2 regions of the Mesorhizobium sp. CAU 1732 genome follow, and region 1 is predicted to be linked to the other one. Evidence: riboswitches for the same ligand, from Rfam matches in the RefSeq annotation. Region 1 holds a riboswitch; the other holds the start of a gene.

Region 1 (11,864 bases):
CGTCGCTGCGGCGCGTCGTCAGCGGCCTTGTGGCCGCACTGCCGGGCATGGGATCGATCGTGCTTCTGCTCTCGCTGGTCTTCTATGTCTTCGCCGTGATGGCGACCAAGCTGTTCGGTACGACGTTCCCGGAGACGTTCGGCACGCTCGGCAGTTCAGCCTATACGCTTTTCGAAATCATGACGATGGACAGTTGGTCGACCGGCACGGTGCGGCCCATGCTCGACGTCCACCCCTATGCGTGGCTCTTCTTCCTGCCCTTCATCGTGCTGACGTCCTTTGCCGTTCTGAACCTCTTCATCGGCATCATCGTGTCGGCGATGCAGGAGCAGCACGATGCCGACGAAAGCGCCGAGCGCGCGGATATACGCGACGACCAGGAGGCCATCCTGTCGGAGATCAGGGCGCTGCGGGAAGAGGTTCGGTCGCTGAAAGGGAACGCGCTTTAAGCGTCAGGCGCGCGGAAATGCTTGGAAAGCTTCAGGCCCTGCGCCTGATAGTTCGATTTCAGATCCAGCCCGTAGAGCTTGTCGGGGCGTCCCAGCATGTGCTCGTAGACGAGCCGGCCGACGATCTGGCCGTGCTCCAGGATGAACGGCACCTCGTGGCTTCGCACCTCCAGAACGGCGCGGCTTCCGGTGCCACCTGCCGACGTGTGCCCGAAGCCCGGATCGAAGAAACCGGCATAGTGGACGCGAAACTCGCCGACGAGCGGGTCGAACGGCGTCATCTCTGCTGCGAAGTCCGGCGGCACGTGGACCGCCTCGCGTGAGACGAGGATGTAGAACTCGTCCGGGTCGAGGATCAGCTCGCCCTTGCCGCGCGCGTGCAGCGGCTCCCAGAAATCGTGGAGATCGTGCGCGCCGCGCTTGTCGACATCGACGACCGCGGTGTGATGCTTGCCGCGGTAGCCGATGAGGCCATCTGCGTTGCCGTTCAGGTCGATCGACAGGGCTATCCCGCCGCCGGAAATATTGGGGTTTTCCGCAGCCACCAAGGTGGAGCGCTCGTGCACGCCGTGCAGTTCGGGTTCAGTCAGGAGTGCGTTGCCCTTCCGGAACCGTATCTGCGACAGCCGCGAACCGGCACGCACGACGATCGGAAAGGTGCGTGGGCTGACTTCGATCCACAGTGGCCCTTGATAGCCGGCAGGGATCTTGTCGAACTCCTGCGTGCGATCGGCCATGACGCGCGTGAAGATGTCGAGACGACCGGTCGAACTCTTCGGGTTTGCCGAGGCGGAGACGTCGTCAGGCAGCGCGAGCGTTTCCTGAAGCGGCACGATGTAGACGCATCCCGTCTCCAGCACCGCGCCTGCGGAGAGGTCGATTTCATGCAGCTTGAGCCGGTCGAGCTTGTCAGCGACCGTGTTGGCAGGGCCGGGCAAGAAGCTCGCGCGGACACGATACGCCGTCTTCCCCAGCCTCAGGTCGAGGCTTGCGGGCTGAATCTGGTCGTCATCGAGCGCGCCAGTGGACACCAGCGCTTTGGCCTCGAAGAGACCCGCAATATCGCGATCGGGTAATATGCCTGTCGCGCGCAAAATCGCTTCCCGCCTTTGCATTGACGCATATCGTTCTCCCAAAACCGGTTCCCACTTTTGGGCGATATGCTCGAAATGCCGGCGAGGTTTAATGAGCGCGGCGATTGACGCAAGGCGGGTGTGAGAATATAGCACCTTTATCCCGTGGTGATTTGGCCGGTCGGCTTGCAGCCACGTTAAACAAGTCGCTAAAGGGCCGTGGTGAAAACCGGCATGCGACTTTCGCGGCCGGTTTTTTTTGTTTTTGAGGCATGACCATGACGAACGAGACGACCCGGAACTGGAAGCCCGCGACCGCGATGGTTCATGGCGGCACGCTCAGGTCACAGTTTGGCGAGACGTCGGAGGCCATGTATCTGACGCAGGGCTTCGTCTACGAGACGGCGGAGGCCGCCGAAGCCCGCTTCAAGGGAGAGACGCAGGGCTTCATCTATTCGCGCTACGCGAACCCCACCGTCGACATGTTCGAAAAGCGCATGTGTGCGCTCGAAGGCGCCGAAGATGCTCGCGCCACCGCATCGGGCATGGCAGCGGTTTCGGCCGCTCTCCTTTGCAGCGTCAAGGCCGGCGACCACGTCATCGCCGCACGCGCCTTGTTCGGATCCTGCCGCTGGGTGGTCGAGACCCTCATGCCTAAATACGGAATCGAGACCACGCTCGTGGACGGCACGAAGATGGAGGAGTGGGAAAAGGCCGTTCGCCCGAACACCAAGCTCTTCTTCCTCGAAAGCCCGACAAATCCGACGCTCGAGGTCATCGACATCGCGGCGGTTGCGAAAATCGCGAATTCGATCGGCGCGCGCGTCGTGGTGGACAACGTGTTCGCGACGCCGTTGCAGCAAAAGCCACTGGAACTCGGCGCGCATGTCGTCGTCTATTCGGCCACCAAGCACATCGACGGCCAGGGCCGGTGTCTGGGCGGCGTGATCCTCTCGGACAAGAAGTGGATCGACGAGAATTTGCACGACTATTTCCGCCACACGGGTCCGTCGCTCTCGCCGTTCAACGCGTGGACGCTCCTCAAGGGCCTGGAGACCCTGCCGATCCGCGTGAAGCAGCAGACTGAGAGCGCAGGGCGCATCGCGGGACATCTGGCGTGCCATCCAGCGGTCGGACGCGTCATCTATCCCGGCCGCAACGACCACCCGCAGGCCGACATCATCGCGCGCCAGATGACGGGCGGATCGACCCTGATCTGCTTCGAGCTCAAGGGCGGCAAGAACGCCGCGTTCCGGTTCTCCAACGAATTGGAGATCGTGAAGATCTCGAACAATCTGGGCGACGCGAAGTCCCTGATCACGCATCCCGCCACGACCACCCACAAGAACCTGTCGGACGATGCGCGTGCCGAACTCGGCATCGACGGCGGGACGCTGCGCATCTCGATCGGACTGGAAGATGCGGACGACCTGATCGGCGACATCGACCGCGCGCTCGAAAAGGCCTGAGGTCTCAGCCGAACATCCGGGCAGCGAGCACGATACGCGACAGGGCTGTGTAGAAGCATAGGGCTGCGAACACATACGCCAGCGCCGGGAACCACGCGGGCACAAGGCAGAACGCGACGAAGAAGACTATCGTCTCCGTCGCTTCAGCCAGCCCTGTCGTGAAGAACAGCGATTTCTGTCCCCTCGCCCCGGTTTCCAGTCCGCGCTTCTCGGCCATTACCGCATAGGCGAGGAAGCTCGATCCGTTGACGTAGAACGAGAAGACGAGCACGGCGCCCGCGACCGCATTGGCGGACGGGTCGGCTATCACGAACCCGATCGGGATCGCTCCGTAGAAGACGAAGTCGAGGACGATGTCGAGATAACCGCCGAGGTCCGTCTTGCCATCGATCCTGGCGACGGCTCCGTCGAGCCCGTCGCCCAGCCGGCTGACCAGGAGCAAAGCCAAGCCCACAAGATACTGTTCGAAGGCAATCGCCGCGGCGGCGGCGAGGCCGATCGCGCAGGCACTGAGGGTGATGGTGTTCGCGCCGATGCGGGCACGCGATAGTCGGACCGCAATCCGATCCAGCGTCGGATCGAGGCGTTTCCTCGCCCAGCCGTCAAACATGGTGCCTCCAGAGACCGTGCCAGTTGCTATAGAACCGTATCGTTCGGATTGCACCCTGCCCTGCCGCTGGGTCAGTCACATTTGCGACATGCAACTTGACCGATCGCGGTTACACCACACACTGTCGGCGCAAGATGACGTCCGCGCCTTCGCGCGACGGCGACCGAACGCAGAGCAATTCACATGTATCGCACGACGACGCGCAGTATCGAGGTTGAGGTGGAGCCGTTCTACCTGGCCGACCGCTCCGAACCGGAGGAGAGCCGCTTTGTTTGGGGCTATCGCGTCACGATCGCGAACAATTCGCATGAGCCCGTCCAGCTCGTGTCGCGCTACTGGCGCATCACGGACGGGCTGGGGCGCGTCGAAGAGGTGCGCGGGCCGGGCGTCGTCGGGGAACAGCCGGAGCTTCAGCCGGGCGACAGCTACCAATACACGTCGGGATGCCCGCTCCGGACGCCCTCCGGCTTGATGGTGGGGGTCTATACGATGCGGGATTCCGACGGCGCGTTTTTCGACGTCGATATTCCGGCATTCTCGCTCGACCTGCCCGATCAGGCCCGCTCGGTCAACTGAGCAGCCGCAGGGCTGGTCAGGAGCGCTTCCGTGAAGCAGGCGCTCGACGCCGCGAGCCGGGAGCCGGCAACAATGTGGGACGATCAAAGAGCTGGTTTTCTTCCGCCACCCGGTAGGCGACCCATGCGCCAAGCGCCATAAGCAACAGTCTCATCATCGAACTCCATGGTTTGTCCCTGCTGCAACACGGCTGGAACGCGATGGTTCCCGGCGAGTTTATGTGGGACCTATCTCAGGAGGGACAGATGGCCGACAGACAACCCATTTCGACAGCCCCGCGCAACGGCAGCAAGGTCACCGTCTACTGGACGGACGCCGATGGACAGGAGAATGAGTCCATCGCCCAGTTTCGCTCGCTCGACCGGCTTCGCGCGGGCGGCGGAGAATGGGAGGAAGCGGATGCCGGCTGGTGGGTTTATGTCGACGGCGATACGCAGAAGCGTGTCGAGCCGACAGGCTGTGCGTCCGAAACGCAGGAGGATGAGGACTAATTGTCCTCGTCGGACATGGTATCGGCCTCGGGAAACAGTTCCGGGTCCATCAATGCGCGACCGAAGCGATAGAGGATATCGGCAGCGAGTTCGCGTCGCTCGCCGAGAAGGCGGTTATACGCCTTTCCAGCCGTGAAATTCATGCGGCGGTGGGCGTCTGGATTGAGTTCATGAATTGCCTGCGCCAGACAGATCGCGATCTCGCAGACCGCCTGGGCCGTTTCTTCGCGCATCTCGGCGCGTGTCGGAATACTGTCCGGCATGCAATCGGCTCTTTACCCTGCCCCAATGCGCCATTGTGCACGGGATGCATTGACTATTCATTAAGCGTGTCGCGTCAGGGCAATCATCACGGTTATCATGCCCCCTCCGCGTGGGAGGGGATCCGAACGGTCAGCGTTCGAACATCTGCCCGCAGCCGTCTCCATCCCAGTCCTGACAGGCCATACGAGCGTTTTCGGGCCGCATGGTCTGGTCCTTGTGCTCGACGAGTGCTGAAAAGCCCCATCCGAAACTGGCGGCGACGAGCGCTATGACGATGAGCTTGATTGTCATCTTGATCCGTTCATTCGAGGCCCGCCGCCCAAGCCTTCCGCGATCCTTGCAGCATCGCGTTCACAAAGCCCTTACTCCGTCATTAACCATCACCGTATACGCTGCTGGTGATTATGTTCAATCCTTGGCGGTGCAAGACAGAATCGCTTTTGCATCCTCTCCAAGCGTAGCATCAAAAAGCTGCGCCTCGTCACCCTTCGTCCACCATACATATTGCCCACCCGCATATCTCGCGCCGGAAGCGGCAATTACGTTGGACGCCACGACAGCTTCGCCGCCTATTTCAAAGGTGACCAGCGAGACAGTTCCCGCGTTGATGTACGTTACCCCCAGATCGCGACCATCACAATTATAGGTGACATCAGTCTGTTCGAGAGGGGCATCGCCGGGCACGGTGATTGTGAGCTCGACGGCGAATGCGCCAGACAGCCCGGTTATCAAAAAGGCAATGGATAGCAGCCAGGCGCGCATGCGCATTCTCCCGTCGCTTTGGTTACAAGCCAAGCTTGCGACGGGAGCACGTTGGGATCAAGGCCGCGACGGATTATTCGGAAGGGCCGAACCCGGCCGGGTCGAACGTGTAGTGCTTCGAGCAGAACTCGCATGACACGCCGATCGAGCCATCCTCGGTGCTCTCGGCGATCTCCTCGGCCGTAAAGCTCTCCAGAACCGACCTGATCTTCTCGCGCGAGCAGGAGCAATCGTCGAGAACCTCGCGGCCCTCGAAGACGCGCACGCCGCGCTCGTGGAACAGGCGATAGAGAAGCCGTTCCGAACCGACGGTCGGGTCGAGCAGTTCGTCCGCCTCGACGGTGCCGAGCAGAGCCTGCACCTCGGTCCAGGAATCGTCAGTCGGATCGGGCGCGTCACCGTCATCACCGTCGCCGCCCGGAAGATCGGGCAGGCGCAACCGATCGGGAGCCTGAGGCAGGAACTGCGCAAGCAATCCGCCGGCGCGCCAATGGGTCTCGGCGCCAGCGGGACCGCGCACGACCTGGCGCGCGACCGACAGCCGCACTTCCGTTGGAATCTGCTCGGACTGGCGGAAATAGGTCCGTGCCGCGTCCTCCAGTGACGTGCCGTCAAGCTGCACGATGCCCTGATAACGCTGCATGTATGTGCCCTGGTCGATGGTCAGCGCCAGCACGCCGGCGCCCAGAAGATCTGTCGGGGATGCGCGGCCTTCATCGACCGCCGCCTGGAGACGTTCGGGATCGAACCGCGCGTAGGCGCGCAGGGAATGCGGTGTGGAGAAATCCGCGACGAGCATATCGACCGGTCCGTCGGACCGCGTCTGGAGGATGAACTTGCCTTCGAATTTCAGCGACGTTCCAAGGAGCACCGTGAGCGCCATTGCCTCTGCCAGAAGCTGGGCAACGGGCTCGGGATAGTCATGGCGCGCGAGGATCGCGTCCAGGACCGGGCCCAGTTGAACGATGCGGCCGCGCGCATCGAGCGCGGAGACCTCGAAGGGAACGACGTGATCGTCGCCGGCGAAGCCGAATTCGCCGAGTTGTCTTTCCGTATCAGCCACTTGGCAATTCCTGTCATGGCGCATCTGCGATGCTTCGACAGCATCGCGAACGCAGGCGCAAAATCAATCCGTGCGCGAGGTTTCGGGGTGAACGCGGTAGATAGTGCCGCGACCCGCCCGCATCAAGCGCCGAAACACCACGCGATGACGGCCTTCTGCGCATGCAGGCGGTTCTCCGCCTCGTCGAAGACGACCGAGTTGGGACCGTCGATGACCGCGTCGGTGACCTCTTCGCCGCGATGCGCAGGCAGGCAATGCATGAAGAGCGCGTCCGGCTTCGCGCGCGCCATCAGATCCTCGTTGACCTGATAGGGCGTGAAAACGTTATGGCCGCGCGCGCGATGCTCCTGCCCCATCGAAACCCAGGTGTCGGTGACGATGCAGTCCGCATCCGCCACAGCGTCTTCGGCCGATCGCATGATGGCGACGCGGCCGCCATTCTTGCCCGACCAATCGATGAATTCCTGTGCCGGCTCGCTGCCTTCCGGCACGGCGATGTTGAGCCTGAAATCGAAGCGCGCCGACGCTTCCATCAGCGAATGCAGCACGTTGTTGCCGTCGCCCGTCCAGGCGAAGAGCTTGTCCTTCACCGGCCCGCGATGCTCCTCGTAGGTCATCACGTCGGCCATGATCTGGCAGGGATGCGTGTCGTCGGTCAGCCCGTTGATGACGGGGACGGTGGCATGCTGCGTCAGCTCGACCAGTCGGTCATGCGACGTCGTGCGGATCATGATGGCGTCGACGTAGCGTGACAGGACCTTGGCGGTATCCGCGATCGTCTCGGAGCGGCCGAGCTGCATTTCGGTGCCCGTGAGCATGATCGTCTCGCCGCCGAGCTGGCGCATGCCGACATCGAAGGAGACACGGGTGCGGGTCGAGGGTTTCTCGAAGATCATCGCCAGAACCTTGCCGTCGAGCGGACGTTCCCGCGCGCCGGAGTTCAGGCGGTGCTTGCGCGCCCGCGCGTCATCGAGGATCGTACGCAGTTCAGCGGCCGAAACCTTGGACAGATCGGTAAAATGCCGGAACGGAGCCTTCATGATGCACTTCCCTTGCCGTTCGACTGGCTGAGTGTGGCGGCCGCGGCCCTGATGCGCTCAACGCCTTCGCGGATTTCCTCTTCGCTGACCGTCAGAGGCGGCAGAAGGCGGACGACGTTGTCGCCTGCGGGAACGGCCAGGAAATGTTGGTCGCGCAGCGCTGCGTTGACGGCCGTGTTCGGCACCTTGCACTTGAGGCCCAGCATCAGCCCCGTGCCGCGCACTTCCTCGAAGATCTCCGGAAATTCGTCGACGACGGAGGCCAGAGCCTGCTTTGCAGCCAACGCCTTGTCGCTCACCGACTGAAGGAAGCCATCTTCGAGCACGACGTCGAGCACGGCGTTGCCCACAGCCATGGCGAGCGGGTTTCCGCCAAAGGTGGTGCCATGCACGCCGGGCGTCATCCCCATCGCCGCATGGTCCGTCGCAAGGCAGGCGCCGACAGGGAAGCCGCCCCCGATGCCCTTGGCGATCGCCATGATGTCGGGCGTGATGCCCGACCATTCATGCGCGAAGAACTTGCCGGTACGGCCAACGCCCGACTGGACTTCATCGAAGATCAGCAGGAGGCCGTGATCATCGCAAAGCTGGCGTAGTTTCTGCAGGAACTGCGCAGGCAGAAGGCGGATTCCGCCCTCGCCCTGAACGGGCTCGATCAGGATGCCGGCTGTTTCCGGTCCAATCGCCTTCTCGGCGGCTTCCAGATCGCCGAACGCGACCTGGTCGAAGCCTTCGACCTTGGGGCCGAAGCCCTCCAGATATTTCGGCTGGCCGCCGGCCGCGATCGTCGCAAGGGTCCGGCCATGGAAGGCGCCCTCGAAGGTCACGATGCGATAGCGCTCTGGATGGCCGTTCACATACTGAAACCGGCGCGCGGTCTTGATGGCGCATTCCAGCGCTTCGGCGCCGGAATTCGTGAAAAAGACCTTGTCGGCAAACGTATTTTCGACCAGGCGGTCGCCGAGACGGCTCTGGCCGGGGATTTCATAGAGATTGGAGACATGCCAGAGCTTCGCGGCCTGTTCGGTGAGCGCTGCCACAAGATGTGGATGGCTGTGGCCCAGCGAATTGACCGCGATACCGCCGGCGAAATCGAGATATCGCTCGCCGCTCTCCGTCACCAGCCAGCTTCCCTCACCCCGGTCGAATGCCAGGGGTGCGCGGGCGAAGGTCTCGTAAAGCGCCGAACCGCTCATTATATGTGTCTCCGACAGCCTCAATCGCATTTCGTGCGAGGCCGTCGGTCAAGTGCCTCAGGCCGCGCGGCAAATCAAAAAAGCCGCCCAAAGGGCGGCGGATGCCGAACTATATCGGCTGTCGGGGCACTTGTGTCAATTGAAACGTCCCTTTTCGGTCTCCCGCGGCCGAAGCTGACAGAGGAAATCTTGACGTGGCTCGCAGCCAAGTTGGGGAAAACCGAGAAATCCGATTCGCCAGCAGGCCCGGACTCTTGTCACCGAGTCAGCCGATACTGTAGTTTGAGGCCAAGAAATAACTAGATTTCGTGCGGCGGATCTAATCACCCCAGCAGATGTGGTGTCGCACCGGCAAGGGCCGGGCGAAGAAGGATTCGGATTCCGCGCACGCTTTAAGCAGGAGCCTGTCGCCATGAACTGGACCGACGAACGTGTTGAGATGCTCAAGAAGCTGTGGTCCGAAGGACTGAGCGCGAGCCAGATCGCGACGCAACTCGGCGGCGTCAGCCGCAACGCCGTCATCGGCAAGGTTCACCGTCTGAAATTGTCGGCGCGCGGCCGCACCTCGTCCGCTCAGCCGCGGGTAAAGAAGACGGTGACGACCACAACCGTCAAGGCGACGGTCCGCCCGACGCGTCCCGTCACGATGACTGTCGGTGCAAACGCGCTGGCCACCCAATTCGACGCGGAGCCGATCGCACGGCAGGTGATGCGTCCGCAGGAGAACGTCGTGATCCCGATCTCGCGCAAGCTGACGCTGATCCAGCTCACCGAGCGCACCTGCAAGTGGCCGAACGGCGACCCGCTCAGCGAGGAATTCAATTTCTGCGGCAACGAAGCCGGCGAAAACGGACCCTATTGCGGCTACCACAGCAAGGTCGCCTATCAGCCGGTTTCGGAGCGCCGCCGCGCGCGCTGACCTGAGATCGGCGTACACTCAATGGTTTGAATTCAAGGCGTGGAGCGCTCCCGTTTCATGCCTCTATTTGTCTGCTGTCGCAGTTGCGAGGGCAGACCAGCGAGCTTGTGCGTCGCCTAAAGCGCTTTGCTGGCGTTCTCCAGCACCACCACGTGGTGGCTCTTGTCTTCCTTGGGCCGCTCCAGCGGAAGCTGCTCGCCGGTTGCCACGTAGTAGATGGTTTCCGCGATATTGGTCGCGTGATCACCGATCCGCTCGATGTTCTTGGCGCAGAACAGCAGATGCGTGCACGGCGTGATGTTACGCGGATCTTCCATCATATAGGTCAGAAGCTCGCGGAAGAGCGACGTGTACATCGCGTCGATTTCCTCGTCGCGGTCACGCATGAACCCGATCGCGCCCACCGACCGCGACGCATAGACGTCGAGCACCTGCTTGAGCTGCGTCAGAGCGAGCGTCGCGAGCGCCTCGATCCCCCGGAAAAGCCTGATGGGCTGGCGCGTATCGGCCACCGCAACGACACGCTTGGCGATGTTCTTGCCCAGATCACCAACCCGCTCGAGGTCCGCGGAAATGCGGATCGTGCCGACGATCTCGCGAAGATCGTCCGCCATGGGCTGCCGCTTGGCGATGAGCAGGATCGCCTGATCATCGACCCAGCGCTGACCCTCGTCGAGGACGTGGTCGTCGGCGATCACCTTGCGGGCAAGCGACAGGTCGGAATTGACCAGGGCCGCAACCGACTGCTCGACCATGCGCTCTGCGTGGCCGCCCATCGCGGCGATCCGGTTGCCCAGCGACGCAAGTTCCTCGTCATAGGCACGTACGATGTGTTGCGTTTGCATGATGGCCTGACCGTGCGAGGCGAATCCTCGAATCCAGACCCTAAATTAGGCAGATGACAGGAAAAAGAAAGCGCCTGGGGCCTATTGCGACGGCAAGTGGACGGTGAACGCGGCGCCGTCGCCCAGCTTCGACCGCACGGTGAGGCGCGCCTCGTGGCGGGTCAGGATGTGCTTCACGATGGCAAGTCCGAGCCCGGTGCCCTTCTGGCTGCGACTGGTCTCGACATCGACACGGTAGAAGCGTTCGGTGATGCGGGGAATGTGCTCCTCGGCAATGCCCGGCCCGTGATCGCGTATGGTGACGGCAACCTCCGGATTCGGTCCGGAACGGGTCTCGGCAATCGAGATATCGACGCGGCCGCCAGACGCGCCGTATTTGCAGGCGTTTTCGAGCAGGTTTTCGAAGACCTGGATGAGTTCGTCCCGGCTGCCGGGCGCCAGCACTGGATGATCCGGTCGAGCGAACGCCACCACGACGCCGCTGTCGCGCGCCATGTGGCCGAGGGACTCGACCACACCCGCCACCGTCTCGCCGATATCGATCTTCTCGTCCGATCGCAGATAGGGCTTCATCTCGATACGCGACAAGGAGAGCAGGTCGTCGATGAGACGCGCCATGCGCGACGTCTGCGTGTGCATGATCTGGAGGAAGTTTTCGCGCGCCTTTTCGTCGTTTCGCGCGGGTCCACGCAGCGTCTCGATAAATCCGGCAATCGAGGCCAGCGGCGTGCGCAGTTCGTGGCTGGCATTGGCGATGAAATCGGCGCGCATCCGGTCGATCCGGCGCGATTCACTCTGGTCCTTGAAGAGGATCAGGAACAATCCGGAATTCTGTCCGACCGGCAGGACGGCGACGCGGAAGGCGCGCTCGATCGGTACGCGCTCGGCATAGTCGATCGCGCCAGCACGACGGTTCTTCAGAACGCCGTCGATGAGCTGCTGCATCTCCGGCGCGCGGAACTTCAATTGCAGCAGCGTGCCTTCCGGAATGAGGCCGAAGGCCGTCGTGGCGGCGGGGTTCGCGTAGAGCGCGGACCCGTGCTTGTCGAACACGATGATCGGATCAGGAACGGCGGCGGCGAGTTCACGCCCGGAGAGCGCATCCAC
Region 2 (11,864 bases), on a different contig from region 1:
CGCGAACAGGACGCCAGATTTCGGCAAATAGTAGGATACGTGGCCCGCCGTGTGCCCCGGCGTCTCGATAACACGCACCTCCTCGTCTCCGAGCTGGAACGAATCGCCCTCGGAGACCTGCCGGTCGATGCCGGGAATCTTCGACGCCTCCGCCTTCGGGCCAATGATCGTCAGCCCGAAGCGTTCCTTCAGCGCCAGATTGGCCTCGACATGGTCGCCATGGTGATGCGTCGTCAGGATCATCGTTGGTTGCCACCCGGTGCGCTGGATCGCCTCGAGAATCGGGCGTTCCTCGGGTGCGTCGATGATCGCGGTAGCGCCGGTCGCCTTGTCGTGCACCAGAACCCCGAAATTGTCGCTGCGGCACAGGAATTGTTCGATCTCGACGGCCATGTCTGTCTCCTTGATGTTCATTGGACGATAGAACAATGGCCGCGTCGCCGAAACCGGATTTCCTGGAAGACGGCTTTCTTGAGTTCGACGCCGCCTGTCGATACGGTCGCGCCATGCTGTCGGACATCATCGATCTGCGGTCGTTCTATTCGTGCACGCTTGGCCGGCTGGCGGAGCGTTCGATCACGATGGCGTTGTCTTCAGTGTGGGCGACGCTGCCCAACGAGCGCCTCGTCGGGTTGGGCTACACGCTGCCCTGGCTGGAACGGTTCGGCACGGACGCCGAGCGCGTCTTCGCCTTCATGCCCGCCATGCAGGGCGCGGTGAACTGGCCGCCCGCCGGACCTTCCGCGACCGCACTCGTCTTCGACGAGGAACTGCCGCTGTTCGATTCGTCCATCGACCGCATCCTTATGGTTCATGCCCTCGAACACACGGAGAACCCACGCGAGACGCTGATGGAAATCTGGCGCGTGCTTGCGCCGGGCGGACGTCTCGTCGTCGTCGTGCCGAACCGGCGCGGCATGTGGGCGCGATTCGAGCATACGCCCTTCGGCAATGGCCGCCCATTCTCGCGCGGGCAGCTCAACGCGCTCCTGCGCGACACGAACTTCACGCCGGGTTCATGGGCGGACGCGCTTCACTTCCCGCCCTCGAAACGGCGCTGGATGATGCGGCTGCACGCACTTTTCGAGCGCGCCGGCAGACGGTTCTGGCCGATATTCGCGGGCGTGATCGTGGTCGAGGCGCAGAAGCGGCTCTACCAGGGCATCCCGGTAGCGGCCCGGTCGTCACGGCGGGTGTTCGTGCCGGTCATGAGCCCGCAAGGTGCGACCCGCGCCATGCGAAACGCCGAGACCGGCGGCTCCTGACCGCATGGCTGTCCGCCCGATCGTTCGCTATCCTGACCCCGCGCTGCGAAACCCATGCGCAGCCGTCGATACGTTCGACGGCGACCTCCGCGCGCTCGCCGACGATCTGCTCGACACCATGCGCGCGGCACCCGGCGTCGGCATCACCGCAGCTCATATCGGCGTTCTCAAGCGCGTAACGGTGATCGAACTGTCGCGGGAGGATGGCGTGCGCGTCTATGTGAATCCGATCATCGAAAACGCGTCGGACGAGACGGCCCGCCACACCGAAGGCAGCGTTTCGATGCCGGGTGTGACCGACGAGATCGAACGCCCTGCCCGCATCCGTGTCCGCTACCAATCGCTGACCGGCGAGCACGTCACGGAGGATGCCGACGGCTTCCTCGCAACGTGCATCCAGCACGAAATCGACCAGCTCGACGGTATCTTCTGGCTCCAGCGCCTCTCGCGCCTGAAACGCGACCGCGCGATCAAGCGCTGGGAGAAGATGCTGCGCGCGCCGGGCTGATCGCTTCAACCCGGCCAAGCCCTACAATTCGTACGTGGTCGTCTGGTAGACCTGATTGATCCAGTTGCCGAACAGCAGATGCGCGTGCGAGCGCCAGCGATTGAGCGGCGGGCGGCTCGGGTCGTCGTCGGGATAATAGCCGTGCGGCACGTCGATCAGTGTGCCGAGCGCGATGTCGCGGTCGTACTCTTCCTTGAGCGACGTCGAATCGTACTCGATATGATTGAACATATAGAGCCGGTTGCCGGTCTTCTCCGCCAGCATGCAGGGGCCGGTCTCCTCCGATTCCATCAGCAGTTCCAGGCCCTGGCCGGACGGAATATCGCTGCTGCGAACCTCGGTCCACCGCGAGACGGGTATGGCGAAATCGTCGGAGAACCCGGTGAGATAGGGCGACGCGGGCGCATTGTTGCCATGGCGGAAAACGCCGAACGCCTTTTGCTCCAGCGTGTATTTCGGAATGCGGTGGAAGTGCCAGGCAGCGGCCATCGCCCCCCAGCAGATGAAGAACGACGAATGCACGTTGGTCTTCGTCCAGTCGAGGATGCGCGTCAGTTCCTCCCAGTAGGTGACGTCCTCGAAAGCCAAAAGTTCGATCGGCGCGCCGGTGACGATGAAGCCGTCGAACTTGCGCGATTTGACCTCATCCCACGTCTGATAGAAGGAGATCAGGTGATCCTCGGACGTGTTCTTGGCCTTGTGGTTGCCGATGCGCACCAATGTAAGCTCGACCTGCAGCGGCGTGGCACCGATCAGCCGGGCAAACTGCGCCTCGGTCCTGATCTTGTTCGGCATGAGGTTGAGCAGACCGATCTGCAACGGCCGGATATCCTGCCGCAGCGCGGTCTGTTCGTCCATCACGGACACGCCCTCGCGCACCAGGATGTCGCGGGCGGGAAGCTGGTCGGGGATCTTGATGGGCACTGCAAACACTCCAAAACAAAAAGACCGGCGGCGAAATCGCGGCCGGTCCAACGGACTTGTTGCAATCGGCCCTTTAGCAAGTTGTTTTACGTGGCTGCAAGCCGACCGGCCAAATCACCACGGATCAGGCCTGCTTTTAGGACGCCGTGGACTTTGCGTCAACGCCAAACCTTGGTAGAGCAGGCCGCCTTTCAAAGCTGGATCGCCCACAATGACCATCAAGTCTCGCCCTCAGCCCCGCCCCGGCGTCATGGACATCGACGCCTACGTGCCCGGCAAGAGTCATGCGCCGGAGGGTGTCGCGAAGGTCCACAAGCTGTCGGCCAACGAGAATCCGCTCGGGCCCTCGCCAAAGGCGGTGGAAGCCGCGCGCGCGGTGGCCTCGAACCTCCAGCTCTACCCGGACGGGGCTGCAACGCGGCTGCGCGAGGCGATCGCCGCCAGGCACGGGCTCAACGTCGCAAACATCATGATCTTCAACGGCTCCGACGAAGCGCTGGCGCTGCTGGCGCGCGCCTATGTCGGCGAGGGCGACGAGGGCATCTACAGCGCGCACGGTTTCCTGGCCTACCCGATCTATATCCGCTCCGTTGGCGCCACACCGGTCCCCGCCAAGGAGACCGACGAGCGCAGCGACGTGGATTCGATCCTCGCCGCCGTGACCGAACGCACGCGAATCGTCTACCTCACCAATCCCAACAACCCGACCGGCACCTATCTGCCGTTCGAGGAAATCCGCCGCCTGCATGCCGGCCTGCCGAAAAGCGTGCTGCTGGTGATCGACGCCGCCTATGCTGAGTTCGTGCGCCGCAACGACTACGAGGCCGGTGTCGAACTGGTCGCCGGGAACGAAAACGTCGTCATGACCCGCACCTTCTCCAAGGCTTATGGGCTCGGCGGCGCACGGATCGGCTGGATTTATGCGCCGTCGCACGTCATCGAGGCGCTGGAGCGCGTGCGCGATCCGTTCAACGTCAACGCCGTCGCCATCGAGGCGGGCGTCGCGGCCTTGCACGACCGTGACCACGTCGAGCGCTCCGTCGGCCACAACGAACAGTGGCTGCGCTGGACGAGCGAGGAACTGGAGAAGCTTGGACTGCGGGTGACCCCCAGCGTGACCAACTTCATCCTGATCCATTTTCCCGAAGACGAGCGATATTCGGCGGCGAAGGCGGACGAGTATCTCGCCGCGCGCGGCTATCTCCTGCGCCGTGTTTCCGCCTACGGCTTCCCCAACGCCCTGCGCATGAGCATCGGCACCGAGGAAGCCAATCGTGGCGTTATCGCCGCTCTGACCGAATTTCTGAAAGCCTGACCCCATGCCCGAAACCATGTTCGACAGGATCGCCCTCATCGGCATCGGCCTCATTGGCTCGTCGATCGCCCGCGTGATCCGCCGCGAAGGCCTTGCGGGCGAGATCGTCATCTCGACCCGCAGCACCGCGACGCTCGAGCGCGCCCGCGAGCTTGGCCTCGGCGACGCTTACGAATCCGATCCCGCAAAAGCGGCGCAGGATGCCGATCTCGTGATCGTCTCGGTTCCCGTCGGATCGTCCGGCGATGTTGCCGCCGCCATTGCATCGTCGCTCAAGCCGGGCGCGATCCTCACCGATGTCGGCTCGACCAAGGCGTCCGTCATCGCACAGATGCAGCCGCATATCCCTGAAGGCGTGCACTTCATCCCCGGTCATCCGCTGGCCGGCACGGAAAAGTCCGGTCCGGATGCGGGCTTCGCGGACCTCTTCGAAAACCGCTGGTGCATCCTGACGCCAGTGGATGGCACCGACCCCGAAGCCATCGAGCGCCTCTCGGCTTTCTGGCGCGCCTGCGGCTCCAACATCGACACGATGGACCCGCAGCACCACGACATGGTGCTCGCGATCGTCTCGCATCTGCCGCACATCATCGCCTACAACATCGTCGGCACGGCCGACGATCTGGAGACGGTCACGAAGTCGGAAGTCATCAAATACTCGGCGTCCGGCTTCCGCGATTTCACGCGCCTCGCCGCCTCCGATCCGACCATGTGGCGCGATGTCTGCCTGCACAACAAGGACGCGATCCTCGAAATGCTGGCGCGTTTCTCCGAGGATCTGGCGTCGCTTCAGCGCGCGGTGCGCTGGGGCGACGGCGACAAGCTGTTCGACCTGTTTTCGCGCACACGCACCATCAGGCGCTCGATCATCGACGCGGGACAGGAAGTCGATTCACCGGATTTCGGGCGTCAGGTCGCCGCGCACCCCGAGAAGCGCTGAGCGTTTCAGAGCGGCGGGATCGATCCAAGCGAGAGAAAGCCGAGGCTGATCTCGCCCTTGGAGATGCGAAGCGGCAGGGTCGGCGCGGTGCCCATGGCGGACATTGCCGAAAACCCCATGCCGATCTCGCGGCGCGCGTCGGGAATAAGGTCGGCCAGCACGCGCCCGATCGCCTGCGGATTGCGCAACGTCACTTCGAGATCGGCATCGATCAGGCCGTCTTCATCGATCGACACAGGCCCCGTGACGGTAGCGCCGGTCTGCTCGTCGAGATTCAGGCTGATCGTCCTGATGGTCCCGGACGTGCCACGCAGGCTCGCAAGGCTGGAGGCCGCCAGACGCACGCCATCGGCAATGGATACATCGACCACGCCATCGAGCGGCGGAATGGGTATGGTTGCCCCTTCCAACTGTTCGCCGAGCTGCAGATCGGTGAAGCGCGAGGCCAGGTCGAGATCCGCCCCGGCGGGCCGCATATGGAATTCAAAGACCTTGGCGCCGGCCAGAAGCGGCGACGCCGCGCCGTTGGCTTCATCGCGGCGCACGGCCAAATCCTGCGCTTCGAGCGATACGCGCTCCGGCAGGTCCGTGGTCAGGCGGACACTTGCGCGCATGCTCGTCCAGTTGAGATCGAGCGCGTTCAGGCCTGGGATCTCCAGGCTCGCGGGGCCATCCAGCTCGCCGACGACATGCTGGGGTGAATAAACCTGCGCTGCCGAGCGAAACTGGCGTGCGCGGAAACTGACGCCCGCGCGGGCGTCCACGAACATGACGGAACGGCAGAACACGCCGATGCGGAACGGATAGCCCTTCGCCTCGGCATTTTCGCAGCTCGCGCGGCGTCCGTCGCGATTGATGGTCGCCACGTTCGCATTGACCTGCTCGACCAGTCTGTCGCCCAGATAGTTCCAGCCGAACGTATAGCCGACGACCACCAGGACGATCGCGACGGCGAACCAGAAGAAGCGCCGGCTGTAGTTGGTTTTCTTGTCTGCGCTTGACGCCATGCCGTCGCTCTCGTTACCCCTCGCCCGTGTCTTCCACGAACGCTGTGACTCTGGATTGGCGATATGGGCGATTTTTGGGTGTTTGGCTATGGCTCGCTGATATGGCGGCCAGGGTTTGCCCATACCGAAACGCGCAGGGCACGCCTCAATGGCTATCGCCGGGCCTTGTGCGTCCGGTCACACGTCCATCGCGGCACACCGGAACGGCCGGGCCTCGTTCTCGGGCTCGACCGCGGCGGCTCGTGCATCGGACTCGCCTTTCGCGTCCCCGCTGACCTTGCCGACGAAGTGATGACCTATCTGCGCGAACGGGAACTCGTCACCGACGTTTATCTGGAAAGACGGCTCCCCGTGCGGCTGGACGACGGCGCGATCGTGGAGGCCGTCACCTATGTCGTCGATCGCCATCACATCCAGTATGCCGGCCGCATCGACGTCGAGGACGCGGCACACATCGTCTCCGGCTCGGCCGGGCGCTCAGGCGCCAATGAAGACTATGTGATCAACACCGTCGCGCACCTGCGCGCGCTCGGCATCCGCGATCACTGGCTGGAAGGTGTCGCCGCGCGGATCACGCCTGTTGAGGCGGCGGTTCGACACCCAGCGCCCTGAGCCGCGCGACGGCGGTGGGAGGCATCTGCGGCGGGTTTTCCGACTGTGCTGCCTCGATCAGCAATTCGTCGCAGACGGCTTCGGTCTCGGCGATCAGCCGTGCGTGGAACGCGTCCTTGTCGAGGCCCGGCTCGATCGGCGGCAGGAAGCGGGCATGGATGACGCCGGGAAAGCGCAGAAACTTGCGCCGCGGCCAATAGAGCCCTGCGACGTGCGCGACGGGCACCACGGGTACGCCGAGCGTCGCGTAGATTTCCGCAATGCCCCATTTGTAGGCGGGATCGTCGCCCGGCGCGCGGCGCGTGCCTTCTGGATAGATGATGAGCTGGCGATTGTCCGCCATACGCGATTTCGCGATCCTGAGCGCGTCCTTGAGCGCCTTGGACCGGCTGCCGCGATGGATCGGGATCATCTTCATCTTGCCGACATACCAGCCGAAGAGCGGAATCCACATCAGCTCGCGCTTGAGGATGTAGACCGGGTCCTTGAGGTAGGGGAAGAACGCCATCGTATCCCAGAAGGACTGGTGTTTCGGCGCGAGAATGAACGGTCCTTCGGGCAGGTTCTCCATGCCCTCGATGCGGCTTTCGGTGCCGGCAATCCATTCCTGAAGCTTGAGGCTGGACCGGGCCCAGAATTTCGGCACGAACCACGCCATGTGGCGCGGCGCGAGGAAATAGTAGGGCGTCCAGAACAACATCTGGAGGATCAGGCTGACGTAGAAGGCGACGTTGAACGCCAGCGATCGAAAGACGAGCATTAGTATTCCGGCCCACGAAGTGTCATGCGACCGTGGTTACACCATGCCGGAAAAAACGCAAATTATGGCGACAGACTCAGTACGACGAACTGTGGAGCCCGGCGCTCGAGGCGTCTATCGTCGCCACGCCGATACCGTCGGCCGGCTTGGGCAAAAGCCCACGCGCGACGGAGGCGAGATACTTCGTATATTCCATGAACAGGACGCGCAGGGCGTCGCCGCTTTTCATCCATTCGCCCTTGTCGAGCGGCGTGTTGACGACGGGATAGGGCAGCAGGACCGTCTCCCCGACCATCCGCTTCAACTCGAGCAGGCTGCGCGGCATGTGATAGTTGTTGGTCACGACGATGACCGTGCCATAGGCGTGGCTCGTGACCCATTTCGCGCTCTCCTCGGCATTGCCGATCGTATCCAGCGCGGCGCGATCGATGTCGATGCAGCATGAAAACAGCTTCTCGTCACCGCCCGTCACGCGTTGCAGGTCCTTCATACGCGCGGATGGGTGGACGCCGCTGATCAAGAGGCGCTTGCCCTTGCCCGACTGCAACAGTTCCAGCGCCGCGTCGATGCGCGCCTGTCCGCCTGTCAGTACAATGATCGCATCGGCACTGCCTTGCAGTTCCGGCGTCGTCAGGCGAGCCACATGCGTCGAGAAGGCTGCGAAGCCGCCGAGGAACGCCAGTCCACCCGCGATGAGGCACACCACGGCGAGGCCAACGGCACGCAGCGCGCCGCGACGCGGCGGTTGCTTGCCATTCTCGTTCGCGCCCAACGCATGCTGCGGCGCGCCTGTCGGTCCGGACACCTTCATGGTGTCATGGTTAACCCCGAATTGCCGCATTGGATAGCCGGATTGTTCGGAATGCGGCTGCAGCACGTCAGCCGTCATGGTGTCTGGTGTCGATGTCGCTCAGGTAGGACACGACGGTCAGATGCGAGGTCGCCGCCGTGAGCACACCGATGGCCGCCACGACCAGCGCAACGCCCAGATAGCCTGCGGCGCCGATGGCGAAATTGCCGAAGAGCGCAGTCGCCTGATCGGCCTGCGGGGTCGCCATGTTGCGCGAGGACCACCACGAAAATCCGATGAAGACGATGACCGCAGCGACACCACCGGCCGCCGCGCCCTTCATGCCGGTCAGAAGAAAATGCTGGCGGAATTCGGCCGCAATGAAGCGCGCCTCCGCCCCGACGAAGTGCAGGACCTCGATGATGTGGCCATTGCCGGCCATCGCGCCGCGCGTCGCGAAGACGACGGACAGCACGGTCGCCGCCAGCATCAACATGAGAACCGACACGCCGATCGTCACCGTCGTCCGCGCCATGGCGATAAGCCGGTCGACCCAGGTCCGATGATCGTCGAGCGACGCCTGCGGCACTTCTGCGGCAAGTGCCGCGCGCACCGCTGCGAAGTCTGGCGGGCCGGCCGGATCGATGGTCACGATGACGAGACGGGGGACGGGCAGTTCGTCGATGTCGAGGCCGGCACCGAGCCAGGGCTCCAGCAGGCGCACGGTTGCCGCGCGGTCGACGATCGCGGCTGAACGGACGCCGGCAAAGCCGGACGCTACGCGCTGCGCGGACGCCAGTGCCGCATCCATGTCCAGTCCGTCGGCCGGCTTGATCTGGATCGTCGCCTCACGCGCGATCTGCGACTGCCATGTCGCGGCCGTGTCGCGCACCAACGTCACCGCGCCGAGCGTCAGGCACGACAGGAACGTCATGATCGCGATCACCAGAATGAGCGCGCTGCCCGCGACATTGTAGGGTGGCACGATCGGCGCCATCTTGCGCGGCACGCGCTCCACGCTGCGCGCCACGGCCTCGTGTTCGGCATCCTCTTCGATGGGCAGCGCCTCAGTCATAGATGTCGAGCCTCCCGCCGGACAGGATCATGCGGCGCGCATCCACCTGCTCCATCAGCCCGAGATCGTGCGTTGCGATGACGACGGCTGTGCCGAGGCGATTGAGTTCGAGAAACAGCCGCAGAAGACGGCGCGCCAGGGGCGGATCGACATTGCCGGTGGGCTCGTCCGCCAGAAGGATTTCAGGCTGCTCGATCAAAGCGCGCGCGATCGCCGCACGCTGCTTTTCGCCGCCCGACAGGACGGGCGGCAAAACATGCATGCGCTCGCCGAGGCCGACCCATTTCAGGAGTTCAATCACGTCGTTGCGATAGGAGGCTTCCTCCCGGCCGCGAACGCGCAGCGGCAACGCGACGTTTTCGTAGGTGGTCATGTGCTCGAGCAGGCGGAAATCCTGAAACACGACGCCGATGCGCCGGCGCATCAGCGGCAGTTCCTTACGCGTGATTCGCGACCGGTCCTTGCCGAAGACGGTAATCAGCCCCCGCGTCGGCTTCAGCGAGAGAAAGAGAAGGCGCAGAAGCGTCGTCTTGCCCGCGCCCGATGGACCGCTCAGGAACTGAAACGACCGCTCGGGCAGGTGAAATGAGATATCGCGCAGGATTTCCGGACCCATGCCGTAACGGAGGCCGACATTTTCGAAGCGGATCACTGGAATTCCTTGCGTCTAGGGCGTGTGCCGGCGGCGGCATAGCGGACCATCTGGCGACCTGACCTTCCATCCGCATGGTTAATGCCGGGTTAATTTCCGTGCTGCGGCCCCGGATCGGCAGCGAAGCGTTAACCAATTGACGGTACCCGGATAGGAGCAGCGCCAAAGGACGGCCGGCCGCATGAGAGATCACGACAAGGCACGCCCGGTTTCCGGCGAAATCATGACCGATCCGCAGGCTCGGCGCGACAATGCGCAGCCGACGGACTTTTCCGAGGCGGAATACGAAACGCTCGACCCGAGATCCGCTTTGCAGCCGGCCCAGCAGTCGACCGCAACTCCGCCGGCTGTCGGGATGGACACACTGCGATTCGCAGCGGCGGCGGAAATCGACGACGGCCGCCAGGGCGGCCCCTTGTTCTGGGGGTTCAGCCTGACGCTGGTCGCACTCGCATTCTGGGTGTCCGGCGGACATGCCTTGATGCGACAGGCCGTGATCGGCGTCCCGTCCCAGATGGCGCAGCCGCTCAGAATTGCCGAGGTGAAGAGCCGCATCGAACTCCAGGGCGGACGCGAAATCCTGTTCGTCGAAGGACAGGCGCAGAATCACAGTGATCAGGAATTGCCCCTGCCGCCGATCGAAATCTCCGTGATCGCGACGGATGGCGAGACGACACGCTATTTTCTGGGGACAAGAGGCACCGAGCTCAAGCCCGGAGGCCGCTACGCCTTTTCCAGCCGCCTGGAGCCTCCTACCAACGGGGTCAAGACCGTTGCGGTCAATTTCCAGGAGGACATCCGCTGATGCCAGTCGTTCGCGGCAAGGATATCGAGGTTCTGTTCAGCGCATCCGCGATTGCCCGCCGCAATCTCGAGTTGGCGAAGGATATCGCCGGACGTGAATATGACGATCTTCTCGTCATCTCGATTCTCAAAGGCTCGTTCATCTTTGCAGCCGACCTGATCCGGGCAATGCACGACACCGGCCTGTCGCCGGAAGTCGAGTTCATCTTCATCTCGAGCTATGGCGCCGGCACGACGAGCGGCGAGGTCAGGGTGCTGCGCGACATCGACAACGAAGTCGCCGGGCGCGACGTCCTCCTGATCGACGACATCCTCGAATCCGGCAAGACGCTGAAATACACCCGCGAACTCATGCTCTCGCGCGGAGCCAAGAGCGTCTCGATCGCCGTGCTGCTCGACAAGCATTCGAAGCGCCAGACCGATCTCACGGCCGACTTCGTCGGCTTCGACTGCCCCGACTATTTCGTCGTCGGCTACGGGATGGACGTGGCGCACGCGTTCCGCGAACTGCCCTTCGTCGGCATCGTCAAGGGAGACGCTTGAGGCATGGCGCGCATCCTGATCGTCGAGGATGACGACTCGGTGCGGACCTTTACGGCTCGCGCCATCGCTGCCGCCGGGCACGAGGTGGAGACGGCCGAAGACGGCGATCTCGGCCTGTCGAGCATCCGCGAAGCGAACGGCCAGTACGACCTGGTCCTGTCCGATATCCGCATGCCGGCCATGGACGGCATCGAAATGGCAAAGCGCGCCGCAAGCGAATTCCCCGGCATCCGCATCCTTCTCATGACGGGCTATGCGGAACAACGCGAGCGTGCGGCGGACTTGGCCGACATCATCGTCGATGTGGTCCCAAAGCCATTTTCGCTGGTCGAGATCCGCAACAAGGTTCAGCAGGCGCTGGCGTAACTACTCCACCAGCCTGAATTCCAGATAGAGCGACCGCTGCAGGAAAGACTGGTTGTCGTCGGACATCAGGCTGATCATCGTCGCGCCATCGGCGCGTTTCCAGACGTCCATCGCTTCCATGTTGTCGATCTGATAGGCCAAATCGGCTTCCAGCACCACGTCGCCATCGATCAGCGCACCGCTGACAATGTTCGCGCCGTCGAAGCGACGAATGCGTATTCCCACGCCCCGCGTGACCGACAGGCGTCGCTCCAGCAACAGCAGATCGCCATTGGGCAGAAATGCTCCGTCCGTTACGTCGAA

The links. A riboswitch is a leader RNA that binds a small molecule or an ion and turns the genes downstream of it on or off. The one in region 1 is predicted to bind S-adenosylmethionine.
Region 2: another riboswitch for S-adenosylmethionine. It lies ahead of metA (homoserine O-succinyltransferase); the one in region 1 lies ahead of AAFN55_RS05455 (O-succinylhomoserine sulfhydrylase).

What each region holds. Positions count from the first base shown of each region.
Region 1 covers NZ_JBDQQR010000001.1:1,097,632-1,109,495, reverse strand. Annotated here, with positions in the region: gene AAFN55_RS05465 (ion transporter) at 1-449, shown strand, start outside; gene AAFN55_RS05460 (2'-deoxycytidine 5'-triphosphate deaminase) at 446-1,546, opposite strand; SAM riboswitch at 1,678-1,755, shown strand; gene AAFN55_RS05455 (O-succinylhomoserine sulfhydrylase) at 1,801-2,991, shown strand; gene AAFN55_RS05450 (CDP-alcohol phosphatidyltransferase family protein) at 2,996-3,601, opposite strand; gene apaG (Co2+/Mg2+ efflux protein ApaG) at 3,785-4,177, shown strand; gene AAFN55_RS05440 (hypothetical protein) at 4,423-4,668, shown strand; gene AAFN55_RS05435 (hypothetical protein) at 4,665-4,931, opposite strand; gene AAFN55_RS05430 (hypothetical protein) at 5,062-5,223, opposite strand; gene AAFN55_RS05425 (MliC family protein) at 5,341-5,694, opposite strand; gene AAFN55_RS05420 (Hsp33 family molecular chaperone) at 5,768-6,781, opposite strand; gene argF (ornithine carbamoyltransferase) at 6,880-7,797, opposite strand; gene AAFN55_RS05410 (aspartate aminotransferase family protein) at 7,794-8,993, opposite strand; gene AAFN55_RS05405 (GcrA family cell cycle regulator) at 9,406-9,912, shown strand; gene phoU (phosphate signaling complex protein PhoU) at 10,029-10,757, opposite strand; gene AAFN55_RS05395 (ATP-binding protein) at 10,839-11,864, opposite strand, start outside.
Region 2 covers NZ_JBDQQR010000002.1:172,704-184,567, forward strand. Annotated here, with positions in the region: gene gloB (hydroxyacylglutathione hydrolase) at 1-393, opposite strand, end outside; gene AAFN55_RS18475 (methyltransferase domain-containing protein) at 507-1,265, shown strand; gene AAFN55_RS18480 (peptide deformylase) at 1,270-1,773, shown strand; gene metA (homoserine O-succinyltransferase) at 1,795-2,697, opposite strand; SAM riboswitch at 2,751-2,828, opposite strand; gene hisC (histidinol-phosphate transaminase) at 2,909-4,012, shown strand; gene AAFN55_RS18495 (prephenate/arogenate dehydrogenase family protein) at 4,017-4,952, shown strand; gene AAFN55_RS18500 (DUF2125 domain-containing protein) at 4,958-5,959, opposite strand; gene AAFN55_RS18505 (gamma-glutamylcyclotransferase) at 6,023-6,571, shown strand; gene AAFN55_RS18510 (1-acyl-sn-glycerol-3-phosphate acyltransferase) at 6,531-7,331, opposite strand; gene AAFN55_RS18515 (YdcF family protein) at 7,408-8,142, opposite strand; gene AAFN55_RS18520 (ABC transporter permease) at 8,210-9,196, opposite strand; gene ftsE (cell division ATP-binding protein FtsE) at 9,189-9,848, opposite strand; gene AAFN55_RS18530 (hypothetical protein) at 10,030-10,653, shown strand; gene hpt (hypoxanthine phosphoribosyltransferase) at 10,653-11,195, shown strand; gene AAFN55_RS18540 (response regulator) at 11,199-11,561, shown strand; gene AAFN55_RS18545 (esterase-like activity of phytase family protein) at 11,562-11,864, opposite strand, start outside.